DNA from 2 places in the Paenibacillus sp. FSL H8-0332 genome. Region 2 is predicted to be linked to the other one. Evidence: riboswitches for the same ligand, from Rfam matches in the RefSeq annotation. Region 2 holds a riboswitch; the other holds the start of a gene.
The links. A riboswitch is a leader RNA that binds a small molecule or an ion and turns the genes downstream of it on or off. The one in region 2 is predicted to bind S-adenosylmethionine.

Region 1: another riboswitch for S-adenosylmethionine. It lies ahead of NST43_RS25430 (methionine ABC transporter ATP-binding protein); the one in region 2 lies ahead of metA (homoserine O-succinyltransferase).

What each region holds. Positions count from the first base shown of each region.
Region 1 is NZ_CP150145.1:5,883,255-5,889,527, forward strand. Features, by position in the region: gene NST43_RS25425 (methionine ABC transporter permease) at 23-691, opposite strand; gene NST43_RS25430 (methionine ABC transporter ATP-binding protein) at 691-1,707, opposite strand; SAM riboswitch class I at 1,808-1,942, opposite strand; gene NST43_RS25435 (Cthe_2314 family HEPN domain-containing protein) at 2,034-2,780, opposite strand; gene NST43_RS25440 (UbiD family decarboxylase) at 2,807-4,579, opposite strand; gene NST43_RS25445 (COX15/CtaA family protein) at 4,641-5,576, opposite strand; gene NST43_RS25450 (thioredoxin family protein) at 5,671-6,015, opposite strand; gene NST43_RS25455 (polysaccharide biosynthesis protein) at 6,130-6,273, opposite strand, start outside.
Region 2 is NZ_CP150145.1:1,671,890-1,678,162, forward strand. Features, by position in the region: gene NST43_RS07190 (cobyrinate a,c-diamide synthase) at 1-1,027, shown strand, start outside; gene NST43_RS07195 (ROK family protein) at 1,234-2,115, shown strand; gene NST43_RS07200 (HRDC domain-containing protein) at 2,282-3,298, shown strand; gene corA (magnesium/cobalt transporter CorA) at 3,475-4,410, opposite strand; SAM riboswitch class I at 4,837-4,968, shown strand; gene metA (homoserine O-succinyltransferase) at 5,085-6,002, shown strand; gene NST43_RS07215 (aminotransferase class I/II-fold pyridoxal phosphate-dependent enzyme) at 6,132-6,273, shown strand, end outside.

The DNA of each region.
Region 1 (6,273 bases), 3.3 Mb from region 2:
TAAGGCTATATGTGGACGTACCTTATTTCCGTGTAAAATGTCTTACCAGCCGGTCACCGGCCATTTGCAGCAGCTGCACCAGTATCACTATCAGAGCTACTGAGATAATCATGACTTCCTTCTCATAACGATAATATCCGTAACGGATCGCCAGGTCTCCCAGGCCGCCGCCGCCAATAAATCCCGCCATGGCAGTATACGAGACAATGGTCACTATAGTAATGGTTATTCCGGCAAGCAAGCCCGGACGAGCCTCCGGCAGCAAGACGCGCATGACGATCTGCCCGGTGGATGCCCCCATACCCTGCGCTGCTTCAATAATTCCCCGGTCAACCTCCCGCAGCGCCGTTTCCACCAGTCTGGCGAAAAAGGGAGCCGCACCGATCACCAGTGCCAGAATGGTTCCACGCACACCGATGGAGGTGCCCATAATGATCTTGCTGAGCGGAATCAGGGCGACCATTAGAATGATAAACGGAACGGAACGCAGGATATTTACGATGAACGATAATACCGAGTAAACACCTCTGATAATAACGTTATTTGATCCACCCCATAAATATAGCATAATTCCGAGCGGTAAACCAAGGATAATTGTGAATATTCCTGAAATAACAACCATGTTAAGTGTAGCCACCGTTGCATCGAGCATTTCTGCCCAATCAATCTTATTAAAATCCAGTCCGCCCATCAGGAAATCACCTCCACATCAAGACCCTGCGCTACTAACTCCGTGAGCGTGACTTCAACAGCATCGGCAGGTCCCTCGAACCGGACGATCAGCTGCCCGTAAGGAACATCCTTGATCGTTGAGATGGTGCCATGGAGAATGGCGAAATGAACCCCGGTTCTCTGAACTACCTGGGAGAGCGTGGACCCGTAAGTCTTTTGCCCGAGAAAAGTGATCTTTACCGACTTCGTATAGCCTGGCTGTACAGCATCAATCGCCTGCCGGAGCGGTCCGCCCGACTGAGTCTCACTGCGGATGAATTCTTTGGTAACCTCATGCTTCGGCTTCAGAAATACCTGGGCCACTTCACCCTGCTCCACAATTCCTCCGCCATGAATCACGGCAACGCGGTCGCAGATGCTCTGAATCACATGCATTTCATGGGTAATCAGCACGATGGTCAAATGAAATTTGCTGTTGATATCCATCAGCAGGTGCAGAATGGAGTCTGTCGTCTGCGGGTCAAGCGCCGAGGTCGCTTCATCGCATAACAGAACGTCCGGATCACTCGCCAGCGCCCGGGCAATCCCGACACGCTGCTTCTGTCCGCCGGATAGCTGGGCCGGGTACTTATTCCAGTGCTCCTCCAGTCCGACCAAGGCGAGCAGCTCCTTGACCTTTTGTTCAATCTCGGTTCTTCCAGCTCCGATCAGCCGCAGCGGAAACGCGATATTATCATAGACTGTAGCCGATGAGAGCAGATTGAAATGCTGAAATATCATCCCGATCTTGCGCCGCTGCTCCTGCAGCTGTCCCTGGCTGAGCGCTGTCAGCTCCACACCGTCCACCCACACCTCGCCCGCAGTCGGGCGCTCCAGCAGATTAATGCAGCGGATCAGCGTGCTTTTGCCGGCCCCGGAGTGACCGATCACCCCGAAGATTTCACCCTTCTTAATCGACAGGCTCAGCGCAGAAAGTGCAGTTGCCTGCTTACTGCCTTTGCCGTACACTTTGGTTATATCCTTCAATTCTATCAACCGCTGCGTCCCCCTTCTGTTCTAGCTTCCCTCATTGCAAAAAAGACCCCTTACGATCCGTGCAGATCGCAAGAGGCCCTGTGTGTATAATGACAATGCCTTCTCATCTGCCAAATACCCCGAATTGAAGGCATTGTAGGAATTAGCACCATGACATTTGGATGCAGCACTTAGCTGTATTCAAACCGGTTGCCGGGCTTCATCGGGCCTATCCCTCCGCCGCTCTCGATAAGATAAAAGTATGAAGTTATATATTCCGTATCCTGTCAGAAGTTAATGTATGCCTAAGTATATTCAGTTTCGAGTTTTTTGTCAAAGGTAAGTTTTTACGAACGGGCATGTCCGGATTTCAGGTCTGGGGCCGCTTTATTCTTGTGCCATTGTTCGTTACCGTACCTGTATGCGGCAGCCAGAGATTGGCATACCATCTCCAGGCTCTGCTTCAAATCCTCCAGATGGCTGTCGAGATCCTCCAGACGAATCTTGTCATGCAGTCCCTGGTGACGCTGCCAGAGATCGTCCGTCATCTCCGCGTTCATGTAATGGATCTCAGCGTTGCGCCGCTTGCGCAGATTCTCTACCGGCTCCCGGTAGGAGTTCCTGATTCGCTCCAGTTCGTCCGCCAGCGGATGGTGCGCCTGAAGCAGCTGAAATTGCCGCAGCACCGTGAAGTAAGAGAAATGCACCTTCACCTTGGCGGTATTGAGATTGTACAGATTATTCAGCACCGTGCCCAGCTTGTCCAGCAGCGAGAAGACACGAATGAAGCCATCCTTATAGAAATACACATATCTGGCGTACTCCCCCTGCTCGGTGGACGACATATCATCCATATAACCGGCAACCACTGACTTTCGGAAAAAGGCGGCTGCGAACCAGCTCTGCTCCAGCTCATCCAGGGAGGAGATCAGGCCGCGCGTCCAGATTTCCAGTTTGCGGTATTCATGGTCATGGTCTTCATGTGCCGCCATCTCCTTGCGCAGCATGGAGGCAGCCTTCGCCATGGACTCCATAGCTTCAGCCAGCACACCGCTATTCACGCGGGGCGGCTCTCCCAATAATGTCCGCAGCATATTTTGACCCTCCTTAAAGTTCACTTTTACACTAGAGGAAAATAACGGTTCCAGTTGCGGTCTACCCGCTTTGCAATATCCTCGCTCGGAGCCAGCTCCTCCGGGTATCCCGGCTTCATCCGGGCATCTATAATGATCGGCAGCGTATAGCTGACAGTGCCGCGGTGTACCTGGGCCGCCGAATAGATATCATCCGCCGGATTGAAGCGGGTGAATACGCTCCACAGGAATGAGGTCTGCGTGCTTACCGCTTCTTCCGCCTGATCGACCAGCACAATCAGCGGCCAGGCGGTCTCCCTCTCCTTGAAGACAGACACCAGCCGCTCCGGCAGCTCCGGGTCCTCTTCATAGGATGCACCGGAAACGGCTAAACATCCTCCGCAATAAGGCACAGCGGCGGTGATTGATGGAAGCAGACCCTCTGTATACGTCCTTGGCAGCTGACGGACCGGACTGCCGAGGCCCGCCAGCACCGCTTTGCTGCCGTGATTCAGCTTGCGGCCGGTATAATCCAGCGTATCCATGGAGGTATTGGCAAAGATCGTCAGATCCGATTGCGGGTTGAAGCGCTCAAGCACCGTTTCGAGCAGCTTAGGGAAATCGGTCAGCTCCACCTGAACATTTGTCAGCAGCAGGAATTTGGTTAAGGAGAGCTGGCCTTCCCCCAAAATACGAAACGCTGACACCATATACTCACGCGGATAGCTTTCCCTCACAACCGCTGAAGTCAGTGAATGTGAACCCGATTCGGAGTAGGACCATAAGGCTTTGACCGAAGGAATCAGCAGAGGATAGGCCGGAGCGAGCAGCCGCTGCAAATAATCCTTCAGATAATAGTCTTCCTGGCGCGGCTTGCCGGTGATGGTCGCCGGGAAGATGGCATCCTTGCGGTGCCACATCCGTTGAACATGCATGACCGGGAAATCATGCTGCATGGAATAGTAGCCGGACTGGCTGCCATACGGCCCTTCCGCTCTCCGCTCCAGCGGAGACACACGCCCCCGGATGGAGAACTCCGCCTCGGCCGGAATCTGGTGCCCGCCCAAGGGGTCCTTCACCATGGGGAGCTTGCCGCCCAGCATCAGCGAGGCCAGCAGCAGCTCTGGAATCCGTTCCGGAACCGGTGCCACTGCCGCAGCAATCAGGGCCGGCGGTCCGCCGATGAAGACAGACACCGGCAGGGTCTCGCCGAGAAGCTCTGCCTGCGAATGATGGAAGCCGCCGCCCTTATGAATCTGCCAGTGGATGCCTGTGGTGCTGTCGTCATACACCTGAATCCGGTACAATCCGAGATTATGATCCTTCGGGTTAGTGATATTCTCCGTATAGACCAGAGGAAGCGTGATGAACGCCCCGCCATCCTTAGGCCAGGCTGTAATCCGGGGCAGCTCCTTCAGAGGGTCACTGCTGCTGCAGACGCCGAGCACCGGAGCCTCTCCTTGCGGTATATTCTTGGTGCCTGCCCTCAGCAGCTCAAGCAGCACCGTCTTTTCCCGCCATACGCCGGCGGCGGAAGGCGGAATCAGCTGCTCCATCGCCGTTGTCAGCGACTTCAGCAGCTGCTCCGGTCTTGTCCCAAAGGCTTTGTTGACGCGCCGGACTGTACCGAACAGATTCGTAGCAACCGGGAACGGTGTTCCTTGCACGTTCGTGAACAGCAGTGCCGGGCCTTCCTCCTGCACCACCCGGCGGTGAATTTCGGCAAGCTCCAGATAAGGATCAACAGGCGTATCTATCACTGCCAGATCCTTATCCCTGCGGAGCTGCTCGATCCATTGTCGTAAATTACCGTAACGCACTATAGCCTTCCTCCTCAAACAGGACGTTATGCTTATCCCGTCCACCGTTGCCGTATGCTTATCACTTGCTGCTCCTGCCAGCTCCGCTTAATTGCCAGACCCTTACACTCATGTAGCACAGAACCCCGAAGAGCCCGGAGATCAGCACAATATGAGACATCGCAGCAAATATGTACAATTTTTCATTATTCAGTGTGTATACCACAGCCGCTCCGCTGAATACCTGCATCAGGCATAGCAGAACTGCCGCTACTCCCAGAGCCCTCAGTTCAGGCAGCTCCTTATACTTCCAGAAGGCCAGATGCCCAAGGATAGCCGTCAGCAGGAAAAGAATCGCCGCCGCCATCCGGTGCACGAATACGATTCCTACTCCGCCGCTCATCTCCGGAATCCATTGTCCGTTACACAGCGGCCAGCCTGAACATCCGCCCTGGGAGCTGGTGTGGCTTACATAGGCCCCAATGTAGACAACGATATATGAATATACTGCAGTAACCCAGGTTAAGTTGCGGAAGGCTGGGCGGACTTTGGGACTTCCCGTGCTGACACCCGCTCCTGGGGAGAATGTCCGCCGGGTCCCAAGCGCCAGCATCAGCGAACCGGCGAAGGCGATCAGCGAGAAGCCCATATGCAGGGCCATAACCGCGGCCGACTGCGATTTCACTACTGCAAGCGCTCCCATCCCGCCTTGAACGATGACGAAGATCAGGGTCAGCAGGGCATAGACCAGCAGATCCTTACGGTGCCTGGCATAACGCCAGAAGGCAACCATGGAAGCCAGGGACAGCAGGCCAGCCAGGCCGCTGAACAAGCGGTGTGTATATTCAATCAGAGAGCCGATCGTATAGGCCGGAATCAGCTTCCCGTGGCACAGCGGCCACTGATTTCCGCACTCCAGTCCCGAACCGGTCTTGGTCACCACAACCCCGCCGAACAGCGCCATGAACATAATGAGACAGGTCAGATAGCTGAGCCATTTTAATTGAAGTGTCGTCAATAATATCACCCGTATTGTATAGGAATGAGTAGCGTCAAAGGATAGAAAAAAAGCACCGCTTCTGCTCGGATAGGGCGAAAGCGGTGCTGCGGAATTACTTGTGAATGCTGAGATAAACGTCCAGCGCCGTATCAAGAAACTTCTCAATTTCCTCCCGGGACTTCCGGAGCTTGTTCACAAACCGGACCAGTTCCCGTCCATCAGTGTACGCGACAAAGCTAGGAATGCCCAGTATATTCTGTTCCTGGCTGACATCGCCTACAGCATCGACATCCACTTCGACCAGGGTAAGACGCTCAGCATATTTCTGTTCCACATCAGGCATGAACGGATCAATAAATTTGCAATCCACACACCAATCTGCCTTGAAGACTGCCACCGTCAGGCGCGGAGACTGAATTGCTACCTGGAACTGGGCAGGCGAGCTGATTTTGTCCATCAATTGACCATTCCCTTCTCTTAGAAAGTTCCACACGAAGCTTGCTCTTTAAGTGAATCAAAATGTACGGAATAAGTCAAACAATAATGACAAATCAAGACAATAGTCATATCATTATTCACCAGCGCGTACACGGGCCGGCTGCAATTTCATCAGAGGACCCAGCACCTTGCGCAGCGGACGGGGATAACCGGCAATCTCCTGGCTGCTGAGTACGCCCAGAATAATCAGGAGAACCAGATAGACAATCACGACTGC
Region 2 (6,273 bases):
TCTGGTGAACCGCTGCGGCAGCGAGGGTCACTACCGGTTAGTTAAGGCGGCCATTGAAGCAGCCTGCGGGATTCCCGTGATCGGCTGGCTCCCCCGCGACAGCGGACTGGACATCCCGGAGCGGCATCTGGGCTTGCTGCCCGCAGTGGAGCGCGGGGAGCTTGCGCCCTTGTTCGACCGTGCCGCCGACATGCTGGAGCAAGGCACGGATCTGGAGCGGCTGCTGGAGCTTGCAGCTGCCGCGCCTGCTGTGCGGGAGATGCTTGCGGCTGGGGATGACCAGGGTAATCCTGCCGGGCAGATAATACATAAGACACAGACAGGCCCGGTGGAGTCTGGCCCGGTCATTGCCGTCGCCCGGGACGCGGCGTTCAACTTCTACTACGCCGATAATCTGGAGCTGCTCGCACGTGAAGGTGCTAGGCTGGTTTACTTCAGCCCGCTCAGAGGTGAAGGCATTCCGCCGGAAGCCGATGGCATCTATATTGGCGGCGGCTTCCCGGAAGAATTCGCGGCGGTGATTGCCGCGAACCAGCTTTTCCTCGGCGGACTGAGGTCTGCCGCAGCTGCCGGAATGCCGCTGTATGCGGAGTGCGGCGGCTACATGGTGCTGGCCCGCAGCCTGACCGACCGCACCGGTGCGGCGCATGAGATGGCCGGAATCGTTCCGGCACATACCGTGATGCAGGAACGCCGGGCGGCACTCGGGTATCGTGAAGTTACGGCAATTCACGACTGTCTGCTGCTGAAGCAGGGCGAGCGTCTGCGCGGCCATGAATTTCATTACTCCGTCATGAGCTATCCTGAGGGGGCAGACCGGACCTATGCCTATGAGAGTAAGGGCAGAGGGGGGAGCCAGCCGGAAGGCTACATCAACGGCAGCATCATGGCTGCTTATGTGCATATCCATCTGGCCTCCCATCTCCCGGCAGCAGCCCGGCTTGTAGCAGCCTGCCGGGCCTATCGAGACCGCAAACAGACTATGCAGCAACACGATCCCGATTCTTGCAAACAACAAATGGAATAACGAATCTACCATATGTCAACCGCTTGTCATACGTATAAGAGCCACGTATAATAGGGCAAGAGAACGCTTTATTACCGCGCTCGGGCTGATCAGCCGGTTAGTTCTAGCGCAGGAAACTATCATTGTATTTATCGTATCTCAGGAATCTATCGAAATTATCAGTAGCAACAGCATATGGATGCATCAGGAGAAGGGGGAACACTGCAGTGAAATTGTTGGGAGCGATTGAAGCAGGGGGAACGAAGTTTGTATGCGGTATCGGGAATGAGGACGGGACGATTATCGACCGGGTGAGCTTTCCGACTGCCACTCCTCAAGAGACTATGAGCCAGGTAATGGATTATTTCAGCGGAAAATCCGTGGAGGCTATCGGCATCGGTTCATTCGGACCGATTGATCCCGTTATTGGCAGCCCCACCTATGGATATATTACAACCACACCGAAGCCCCATTGGGGCGGGTATAATCTGGTGGGAGCCGTGGAGGAGCAATTCCAGGTTCCGATCGGCTTCGATACAGATGTGAACGGCGCGGCGCTGGGCGAATACACCTGGGGGGCAGCGCAAGGTCTGGATAGCTGCCTCTATATCACGGTAGGTACCGGGATTGGTGCCGGTGCTGTGGTGGGCGGGAAGCTGGTTCACGGGCTGTCCCACCCGGAGATGGGCCATATTCTGGTCCGTCGTCATCCCGAGGACCACTACGAAGGCTTCTGCCCTTATCACGGCGATTGCCTGGAGGGTCTGGCAGCGGGTCCGGCCATCGGCAAGCGCTGGGGTAAGCCGGCGGGCGAGCTGTCTGCGGATCATCCGGCCTGGGCGATGGAGGCCCACTATCTGGCCCATGCGCTTATGAACTATGTGCTGATCCTCTCTCCGCAGAAGATCGTAATGGGCGGCGGTGTGATGAAGCAGAGCCAGCTTTTCCCGCTGATCCATGCCAAGCTGCAGGAGCTGCTCGGCGGATATGTGCAGCATCCGGCGCTCAATGAAGAGATTGGCAGCTATATTGTGTCTCCGCAGCTTGGAGATAACGCCGGTCTGTCGGGTGCACTGGGTCTGGCCAAGCTGGCTTTGGACCGCAAGTAGGATCTCCTGTCAAAAAGACATTGACTGTTTCGTAATATATGGTATTCTAGGTTTTAACAGTATAGCATTTAAGAGGAAGCACCTCTTTCACGAATTTCGTGGGAGAGGTGCTTTTTTTGCGTTCAAATATCATGCGTACTGTAAGACGACGAAAGTAGGGATTCATATGCAGATCGTATTTATGAACCGTTTGTGCAGAAGATCAGGAGTGGACGGGGAGGTTTTTGCCCAGCTGTGGATTGGAGAGGAAGAGGGGCAGTGGCGTCTTGGCTGGCGTGATTTCTCCGGCGAACAAGAGACGGGCGACAGCCTGTGGTATGAAGGCGGATCATGGAATGAGATGCTCTGTGTATACCGGCACGAGCTTGCCGTGAAGATGGGGGATGGCTACCGCCCGCTGATTGACGGGGTATTTCATGACGAGGATAACCTCAGCAGCCGCAGCCAGGAGCAGCTTAAGCTGCAGTATTACAGTGAGCAATACGGGAATGAAGCCATCTTCGAGGAGCTATGCTCCTGGCGCAGAGGGAAGGCCTCCAGCGAACGGAAGGCACCTTATATCCTGGCCAGCAACCGTCTGCTGCGCATGATCAGCGCGTTTCTTCCCCGCACGGAGGAGGAGCTGCTGCAGCTTCCGGGTGTCGGTGAAGGCAAAGCCTCACAATATGGAGCGGACTGGCTCAGCATCACCGCGGCGGCTGAGCGTGAGCATGATTTTCCGCTAAGCTGGGTGAATCATGCCATTGACGAAGAGAGCTTTGTATCCTGGCATTATAAGCAGAAGGAGCTTAAGTACAAGAAGCAGCTGGAGCGGCTGAGACTGCGGCGTGTTCTGTTACAAGGGATCGAAGAGGATCAAGGGATGGAGCAGCTTAGAGTGCTTAGCGGAGTTTCCCGCCGTGAAGTGCTTGAAGTGGTAGAGGAGCTGGAGAAGGACGGCTACTCGGCCGAGAAGCTCATTGCCCTGGAGCTGAGCGAAGTGAGCCCCGAAGAACAGAACAATATTTGGACCGCCTATGAACTGATCGGCGACAACTTCCTGAAGCCTGTCCTCTACAAAGCTTACGGCGACAACTTCGTTCCTGCTGACGGACTCGATCTGTATTACGAACGCCTGCGGCTGATCCGCATCCGTTTCCGGCGTGAGCATCCGGCGGTGGTAGGGATGGTCACGCCTCAATAATTATTGAGGGGTGACGGCCTGCATCAGCTTCAATCCGGCGGTCCTGATGACCTGAACTCCTGGGCAGCGCGCAGACGCATTACATAACGGTGACATATCAAAAAGACGAAGGCTCTCCGAGTCCCGGAATAGCCGGGTATACGGTGCCTTCGTCCTTCGTATTCGTCCGCTCTGCTTCATAGCCACTCCTTCTTACGGAAGATAATGAGCATTCCGCAGCCTAACGTCACCATGACGGCAATGACGCCATAGTAGCCGTACTCGGTGTGAATCTCCGGTATATTGTCAAAGTTCATGCCGTAGATCCCGGTAATCACGGTCAGCGGCATGAATATGGTAGTAATCGCTGTAAATACTCTCATGATTTCATTGGCGCGGTTAGCAATACTGGACTGATAAGCTTCACGTAAGTTGCCCATGAGATCGCGGTACGTTTCGAAGGTTTCAGAGATCTTTACCGCATTCTCGTAGATATCGCTGAAATACTTCTGCAGCTGATCGTCAATCAGGCGAAGATCCTTTTTGTTGAGCGTGTTGATAACTTCCTTCTGCGGGCCGAGCATCTTCTTCAGCCAGAGAATCTCACTGCGCAGACCGATGATCTCACTCAGATGCGATTTCTTGGTATGCATGAGGATGTCTTCCTCCAGCTTCTCAATCCGCGCTTCAATCCGGTCACCGACCGAGAAGAAGTTGTCGACAACGAGGTCGATCAGCAGATACAGGAAGCGGTCAGGCGTATTGACCTCCTGCTCCCACAGTACGGGCTTCAGGACACGCAGCTCATGGATCTTCTGCTTCGTAACGGTAATAATGAAATGTCTGCCAAGGAATACGTTGAGCGCACGGAGGAAAATTTCCTCATCATCGAACCGGATGCTGTTCACCACGATGAAATAATGACTCTCATAAATCTCCAGCTTCGGACGCTGATCCTCTTCACTTAGACAGTCTTCCACAGCCAGATCATGCAGGCCGTATATAGGCTGAAGCTCTACAAGGTCTTCCACATCCGCATCAATCCAGTAGAACCCCTCGGCAGGGGCGGTTAAAGTTTCTTCAATATTGTCAATAGGCGTAAAAACCCCTGCATTTACCAGCCGGATTTTCATCTGATTCACTCCTTATGTCCCTGGTCTTCTCCAGGGGTATGCTAATTTCAGCACACGGAAAAAAATCAGCTTGGCCGGTGGTACAATCATGGATGAAGGCCAAAAGACGGTCCGAGAGCATGAAGAAAAAGGGCTCCCGCCGCCGGCAAGCTGATGTTAATCCTGTGTGGTTGTTCATTCTGCACGCTTATTCGCGAGCCCGGGTCGCCTTCCATTTTCTCTCACCTCTTCTTTTCGCCGTTTTGGGTTTGAAACACTTGTCTAGTATAACGCCGGGATATGGCTCTTACAAGAGAAATTGTTTTCTGTCATAAGGCCCCTTCAGCATTGTATGGACTTGACGAAAAGGAGGTTCATGATTTAAAGTGAAATTTAAGAAAAAGCATCTTTCGGATGCTTCAAGGTTATTTAACTGAATACAGCTAAATCTTATCAAGAGCAGGTGGAGGGACTAGCCCGATGAAACCCGGCAACCGGCGTGTGAACGCACGGTGCTAATTCTTGCGGAAGCTTTGCAGGGCGTTATTCGTCCGGCGGAAGTTCTCTGGCAGATGAGAGAGGCGCATATGACTGCATGATATGACCTTTCTCGCCCGGGAAAGGTCTTTTTTCGCTACCCTGCCTCAGTATTAACCACCAAGTGGAACCCCATTTCAGTTAAGGAGTGAACAGCAATGCCTATCAAAATTCCCGACAGCCTGCCGGCCAAAGAAGTGTTATCCGGTGAGAATATTTTTGTAATGGATGAAAGCCAGGCCTTCCATCAGGATATTCGTCCCCTTCGAATCGCCATCCTGAATCTGATGCCAACCAAAGAAACTACGGAGACACAGCTGCTGCGCCTTATCGGGAATTCCCCGCTTCAGGTGGATGTTGTCCTGCTGCATCCCAGCTCCCATACGTCGAAGAATACTTCGGCTGAGCATTTGAAGAGCTTTTACAAAACCTTTGATGAGATCAGCCACCGCCGGTTCGACGGCTTGATTGTAACGGGCGCTCCCGTAGAACAACTGGAGTTCGAGGATGTCAACTACTGGGAAGAGCTGAAAGTGATTTTTGAGTGGAGCAAGCAGAATGTAACCTCGACGATGCACATCTGTTGGGCCGCGCAGGCAGGGCTGTATCATCACTTCGGCGTGCGCAAGGTGAGTCTGCCGGACAAATGCTTCGGAGTGTTTCCGCATACGATTAGCCATAATAATGTCAAGCTGCTGCGCGGCTTCGATGAAGTGTTCCATGTGCCGCATTCCCGCCATACCGACGTCTCCCGTGAAGATATTGAGCAGAACCCGGAGCTGCAGATTCTGGCAGAATCCGAGGAAGCCGGGGTGTACCTGGTGGCTACGCATGACGGGAAGCAGATTTTTGTCACCGGACATTCGGAGTATGATCCCTTCTCGCTGAAATGGGAGTATGACCGGGATATCGCCAAGGGGATGGAGGTTGCCCTGCCGAAGCACTATTATCCCAAGGATGATCCTACCCGTACACCGCCGGCAGTCTGGCGCGCCCATGCTAACTTATTATTCGCTAATTGGCTCAATTACTATGTATACCAGGAGACTCCTTACGATATCGGGGCATTTATCTAAGAGGTTGACTTATTATTATAGAAGCAATTAATCAGGTGCATACACATAGCCGGGTGCTTTGGAAGCGAGTTTAACCCGAAGAATGATCAGGTTGTGTACGCTTTACCAAACTTTTAGGAGGCAATGGAGATGGACGAGAAACTGAGAATTGAGAGCAGACTGGCACAGATGGGTTCGATGGAGGACCCCGCTACCGGGGCCATTAATTACCCGATTTATCATGCGACGGCCTTCCGTCACCCGAGACTTGGACAGAGCACAGGCTTTGACT